Regions from separate parts of the Aquimarina sp. EL_43 genome, predicted to be linked through region 3. Evidence: riboswitches for the same ligand, from Rfam matches in the RefSeq annotation. Region 3 holds a riboswitch; each other region holds the start of a gene.

Region 1 (2,275 bases), 4.6 Mb from region 3:
TTTGATTTTGGTATATTTCTATAATGTTTGGAATTCGTTTAGGAGGAAAATTAATAATGACAATTTCACTTCCTGATAGAAAATCCAAATATTCTTTTTCCGAAGATTTTCCAAGTGTAAAAAGATAAGGTGTAATCCCTTCGGATTTTAGCTTTTCGATTTTACTTTCTGTGGTTGTAGATCCTTTTACCGTATCCTCATTGGCAATTCGATTTATTGCCAATGGTAATCCTAACCATCCACAACCTAGTATGCTTATGTGTTTAGACTTCTTCACTGATTCTAATATGGTTTGGTGACATTCCCAGATAAACCGTAAGGATATGTTCCCACGTGGTTGTATCCTCTTCTTTTATCCAAAATGTGACCAGGTGTTTTCCTTTTTTATTTTTTAGACGTATTGCCTTGGTAAAGATAGTAGATTTTTTAAGCCAGATCACTTCTGCAACACTTACTTTACGATCGGCAATCTCTTCTGAAATGTCTTTCGGGATTCCGGCAATTGTTAATTGTAACTGAAGCTCTTCTCCCGTAATTTTTACCTCATAATCATCAGTATAATCGACATGGTGAGGTAATTTTATTTCAACGGTAGCTGTGTCGTATTGTTGAACCACAATACGTTTTGGTTCTTGAAATAAGTATTTAAATAGAGGATAGAGATGTTGATCTGAAGCAAAAGACCGCGCTACTAACGCTTCTCCGAGTTCTGGATCTATTTTATCTTTAAAAACAATTGGTGCTATAGTTTTCTCATTCTCTGTGGCTAATTCTGGCCATCCTTCTTTATATAGTAAATACTCTTCGACGGGTTGATCTTCTTCTAAATGGGATTTCAGAATTGAAACGGCTTTATCGGGAGTCAGGTTTTTATACCAATAGTTTCCAGGTTGTACAATCCAGGTCGGTGCATCTTCACAACGACCATTGCATCTTGTTTTTATCGTATGTGTAGTATCCCAAAGCCCGTTATTACGCAAATATGCTCTGGCTTCTCGTATAGCGATTTCACTATTTGCTTTTCGGCAGGACCCTCCATCACAAAATTGAAAGGTGGTGTTTACTTTACTTATATTTTTTCCCATAATTAAAAGAAATTAAAAACAGGAAGAGAAGTCAAAAATAGAATTGCTTTAGGTATACTCATAAAGCTATTCAGGACCAACTCTTTACCCGAGAGTTAATATTATATTTTGATTTATGGCAGGTCTCCTGACTTTACACAATTATGATCGCCTTCCCATAGTTGTACTACAGTGGCATATGGATCATAATTTTATATGTGTATTACAGTTGCGGGAACAGTTTTGGATTTTCACCAAATTCCCTTTTCATCTTTTGTTTCCAAAAGAACCGTAAATCAGCAGCGAAGATACTTTTTTTGTTTAAATAAACGATTGGATAACATCTACACGTTTTGTTAAAGTTGTTTTAGGCACTATCTCTATTGTAAAGTTAAGGCTTTGATAGACTCGTATAAGACATTGATGAATATGTAATGCTTCCTGATAAGATTGAGGACGTTGGGGATCGTTGATATAAATTTCTTCCCATAGAGGCATTAAAAATACAGTAGATGCATAATGTGTTTTGAACGGAAAGTCCAGCAGATATTCTGGAATAGGATGAGATTTTGCTTTTAGATAGGCAATAATATCAGGTAATCCTCGATCTACAAATGTATTTTTTTTAATAGGAAGCTGTAGCTCTTTAATCGTTTGTTGATAGACGAGGCTTGCAAAGCAAGGAAGGTCTCCCCACGGAGTTTTATTACTTTTTATCTGTTGTTGTTCAAGTATTATTTTTCTCGAAATTTCAGAAAAACATTGATATCCATTAGCTTGTAAAGCCTGGATTAAACTTGTTTTTCCGGTTCCCGGTGCTCCGGTAATGATATATCTTTTGGGCATATTTTTTTTAGATGTTAGAATTTAGACCGTTTCACTATTAGATTTTAGATCTTTTTCTACTAAATCGAAAAATTATTGTCTTGCTATGTAATAAAGAAAATAGTAAGCCATACAAATTAAAAGAACAAATGTAAAGGTTACTTTTTGATTGATCCTTGCTACTGTTTTTATTTCCTGGTCTTTCAGGATTCGATCATTCGTTCCTATAAACGGTTTATCAACTAATTTTCCGTGATAATAATTAGGTCCGCCAAATTTGCAATCCAGAATCGCAGCCAGCGCAGCTTCGGGATATCCGGCATTAGGGCTAGAGTGTTGTTTACCATATTGTACTACAAAAGAAATTTTATGAAGTTTACCAGTAA
Region 2 (2,275 bases), 4.6 Mb from region 3:
TTTAAAATCAGCATCCTTTATCCCAAAATCAATGTGGCGATGTCTTGTTTTTTTAAGTATAACACAATTCAATGAGTGAAACTTCATTATTGAAGCTTTTTGCAACGCTAGTTCCTGAAACTTTTCCTGTTCTCCTTCTATATCCTCTCCTACTAGCATGACATAATTATCATATCCATACTCCAAAAGTCTTTTTGCAATGATAGCTGGGGTTTTTTCTGCATCTGTAAGTACCCCGATACTTTCTTTTTGTTGGATTAAGATAGCATCTAATGCTTTCCAGCTTCTTCCGTGTACACTTATGGTTTGTAATTGATTACTGTTCAAATTCATGGCATTAGCCAATAATTGAATTGAACTAAAATAGGGTGCTGTTATAATTTCTGCATCAGGATATTTATTTTTTAATGTATTCGAAAACCCATAAAACAGCGGATTGCCAGAAGCAAAAACAATAATTGGTACTGTTGCTTTTTCATATGCCTCGAATACTTGAGACATCGGAGATTGAATAGTTATCCATTCATGATTTTCTGGAAGGTAGTCTTTAACTAATTCATAATGACGTTTTCCTCCACTAAAAAATAGGGTATCCAGAATACTTTGTTGTTGTTCTGTTGTGAAATCCGGGGTTTTATTTCCGATACCTATAATATGGAAGGTCATAGTGTTTTTGATATTATATATGTTCTGATAGTATTAACAAAGCTACAAAGTTAAAGTATATAGAAATGAAAACATTTATCACTTCTCTCTAAAGCTCCTTTCTTTCTATCATTTACAATTGTTTAGTGTTAAAGCAAAATATATTCAGTTATTTTAAATGAAAAAACAACCTTTCAACTTAATCCAACAGCAAAAAAACTATATTTGCGCCCGATAAATGGTTTTTCACCTATGGTGAAAATTAAAAGGGAATTTGGTGAGAATCCAAAACTGTTCCCGCAACTGTAAGATTCACAAAAAAGTAGTACCATAAAACCACTGTAGCAAAGGCTATGGGAAGGAGGTATTTACCGAATTAAGTCAGGAGACCTGCCATAAAATCCAAATAATTATTAACTCTCGGGTAAAGAGTGAAAATAATAATAACTGCCTTTAACCTATAATGGTAGTCTTTATTTATTTCTGCATTTTTCCCTGCTTAATCTCAATTTAAAAAATGAAAAAATTAGTATTATGCAGTGTCTTATTGTTATGGGGTTTCATTACCTATGCACAATCAAACATTACAATTACCGGAACTGTAAAAAGTCAAACTTCCGGAAAAGGAATTTCTAATGTTTCTGTTTTTATACAACAGACAAATCACGAAACAATTACAGATGAAAAAGGAAAATATTCGATCTCATTAGAAAAAGGAAACTATAATATTTTGTTCTCTGCCATTAGCTATCAACAAACTATTAAAAATATTATTGTGGATAGGGAATCTCTCATTTTGGATGTAACACTTAAAAAAAACATTACTGGATTAGAAGAAGTGTTTATTAATGGAGGAAACAATAAAACCAATAAGAAAATACTAAGTGTTAACAAATTAGGAATCAAAAACATAGACATTCCTGTAACCACAAATAGTATTAATGGAGAAATTATGCAACAACGTAATGTTTCTGATATCGGAGATGCAGTTAAAAGTGTTACCGGTGTAAGGCCTATAAACAGGTATGGAGGTTTCCAAACTTTTAGAATTAGGGGATTTAATAATTTTGTTATGTTAGTTGATGGTGTTAGAGATGAAAGGCACAACATATCTACAAGTGCACCTTCTACGAATCTGGTAAATGTAGAAAGAATAGAGGTACTCAAAGGCCCAGCAGGGGTTCTATATGGTCATTCGGCATTAGGAGGAATTATAAATATAGTCCGTAAAAAACCTACATACAACCAAAAAGCCAATTTTAAAGCTACTTATGGTAGTTATGACACTTATAATATTGAAGGCGGTGTTAGTGGTCCAGTTTCGGATAAATTACGCTATAGAGTAGATATAGGAATGACACGTACCCAAGGGTGGAGAGATTATGGCATAGCGACTAATAACGGATCCTTAATGTTAGATTATACCCCTTCTGCAAATGACAAGTTAGCTTTCTACTTTCAGACCAATAAAGATGTATATGATACAGACACGGGTATTCCTGTAGATGAAGATAGCTCTATTATTTCAGGAATGGATCCAGAGACCAGGTACAACGACCCTCAGGATTATCTAAAACACAAGCGCCTTGATTATCAAATAAAATACTCACATGATTTTGATCCTAATTTA
Region 3 (2,275 bases):
TAATTTTGTTTTGAAGAGTAGCCTCAAGGCTATTGTTAAAGATAGGTTTTATAATAAATTCCATGCGTATTTTTGGTTAATTAGATTCTTTGATTTCTACAGGAATACCAGAAATCATTAATATTGCTTTATCGGCATGACTGGCTATATGCTGATTCATCCAACCCTGTAGTTCGGTAAATTTTCTACCCACTTTAGTAGTAGCATGAACTCCCATTCCGATTTCATTAGAAATGATAATTATGGTCGCATTTATATCTAATAATTTATCAAATTCTGCTTTTGCTTGCGCCAGAGAGAGTTGGACATCATTTTTTGTATCCATATAGTAGTTGGTAAGCCACAAAGTTACGCAATCGATTACAACGACGCTATCCTTTTTTACAACTTTAGAAATTTCTTTTTCTTCTTCTATAGAAGTCCAACTTTCGTCGCGATCTGCAATATGCCTATCTATACGTTTGCGATGATCATCATCCCATACGCGTGAAGTAGCTAGATAATAAGGAGTATTAGATAATTGTAATGCCAAACGTTGTGCATATCCACTTTTACCAGAACGTTCTCCTCCTGTAATGTAATATAACATTGAATTGGTTTTAAAGAAAGCAAAGGTAATCGAATACATTATTTATTTGTTAAAGTAATCCGAAATTCGTTAAAATATAATACATTCGCGCAGAATTTTGGTTCTGATACTCCTTAATCATGGGAGTTGAGGATTAAAAGGGAATCAGGTACAATGAAAAATGAAGATGGAGATATGAATAACGATTTTTTAATTTTTAATCGTATTTCTAACCTCTAGCATCGTTAATCAATATTCCTGAGCTGTTCCCGCAACTGTATGCTGTGTCCACATTAAAAAGGATGCTTGTTGTTAATTCTTTATAACCACTGCTCGTTATGGCGATCGGGAAGGTAAACAACAAGACGCGAGCCAGGAGACCTGCCTTTATTCGATGTAATCAAACTTTCGGGACAAAGGTTTGGGTATGGGTAAACTACATACTTTTTTCCGGTAATTGTAAAAATTAAGTGTTTAAGTAATGAACAAAAAAGTATTTTTTGGAACCGCATTTTTAATGCTGGGATCTTCTTTTGTATTTGGACAGGAGATCCAAATAGATGAAGAGGTTAACGAACTAGACGAGGTAGTTATTTCTGACTCTAAGTTTAGTTTAAAACGAGAACAAAGTGGTAAAGTAATTACTAAAATTACTGCTAAGGAACTAGAACGTAGCCAGGGACAATCGGTAGCTACGGTGCTTACAAGAGCAACTGGCTTATTTATTAATGGTAATGGCAGTGCAGCAGGACAAAATCTTGGAGTTTATGTACGAGGAGGGCGTAACCGCCAGGTAGTGATTAGAGTAGATGGGGTAACGGTTAGCGATCCTTCTACTTCTTCTGGAGATTTTGATTTACGATTATTATCTGTTAATCAAATACAGGAAATTGAAATTCTTAAAGGAGCATCGAGTACGTTATATGGTTCGGGAGCTGCGGCTGCAGTAATTAATATTATTACAAAATCTGAGAGTAAGAAAAAAATCGCTGCTAGTTTTCAATCTAGTATAGGAACGAATCAATCTCAGGAAGATCAGGATTATGATATTAATGAATTTGTAAACTTGGCTTCGATTAACGGAACCTTAGGAAAGGTAAACTATTTGGCAAGTATAGGAAACCAGTTTAGTGATGGATTATCGGCAGCAGAGGCCGAAGGAGCAGAAAGTGATGCGTTTTCTAAATTTAATGTATATGCCAAGTTAGGATATCGATGGAATGATAACTTCAGGTTTCATTTTTTTGGAAATTTAGATCAATATAAAAATGATTTCGATGCTGCTGCAGGAATCGATGGAGATAACCGGTTTGAAAGTCAACAATTAAGAGCAGGATCTTTTTGGGAGATCAAATATCCTAAGGGAAGTTTTACATTTACAAACAGTTTTGCTTCTTTAGAAAGAGATCTTACCAGGTCTAGCTTTCCTTCAAAATATGAAGGTAATGTACATACTTTTGATGCATATAATAAATATACCTTTAACAATACGCTACATACGGTTATTGGAGCTAATGGTTCGTATAGTAAATTTAGCTTACTAAATATTCCTTTTGGTACAACAAGTCTAGAAGAAACAATTAGTGATAGTGATGCAGAGTTTGATATAATAGATCCATATATTAATGTAGTATACGCTTCAGATTTTGGTTTTAATCTAAATGTGGGAGCGAGATATAATATTCATAGTACCTATGATAATCATGT

The links. Region 3 has a riboswitch for cobalamin ahead of NNL09_RS23025 (TonB-dependent siderophore receptor). Riboswitches for the same ligand answer to the same signal wherever they lie in the genome.
Region 1: it holds a riboswitch for cobalamin, as region 3 does, so the genes downstream of both, NNL09_RS03410 (ferredoxin) here and NNL09_RS23025 (TonB-dependent siderophore receptor) in region 3, are expected to answer to the same signal.
Region 2: it holds a riboswitch for cobalamin, as region 3 does, so the genes downstream of both, NNL09_RS03585 (TonB-dependent receptor) here and NNL09_RS23025 (TonB-dependent siderophore receptor) in region 3, are expected to answer to the same signal.

Annotation. Positions count from the first base shown of each region.
Region 1 is NZ_CALSBR010000001.1:748,807-751,081, reverse strand. It holds gene NNL09_RS03415 (SDR family NAD(P)-dependent oxidoreductase) at 1-277, opposite strand, end outside; gene NNL09_RS03410 (ferredoxin) at 264-1,085, opposite strand; cobalamin riboswitch at 1,185-1,373, opposite strand; gene NNL09_RS03405 (AAA family ATPase) at 1,386-1,910, opposite strand; gene cbiB (adenosylcobinamide-phosphate synthase CbiB) at 1,983-2,275, opposite strand, start outside.
Region 2 is NZ_CALSBR010000001.1:784,523-786,797, forward strand. It holds gene cbiE (precorrin-6y C5,15-methyltransferase (decarboxylating) subunit CbiE) at 1-666, opposite strand, end outside; cobalamin riboswitch at 868-1,058, shown strand; gene NNL09_RS03585 (TonB-dependent receptor) at 1,163-2,275, shown strand, end outside.
Region 3 is NZ_CALSBR010000001.1:5,379,104-5,381,378, reverse strand. It holds gene cobT (nicotinate-nucleotide--dimethylbenzimidazole phosphoribosyltransferase) at 1-64, opposite strand, end outside; gene NNL09_RS23030 (bifunctional adenosylcobinamide kinase/adenosylcobinamide-phosphate guanylyltransferase) at 77-589, opposite strand; cobalamin riboswitch at 671-972, shown strand; gene NNL09_RS23025 (TonB-dependent siderophore receptor) at 1,050-2,275, shown strand, end outside.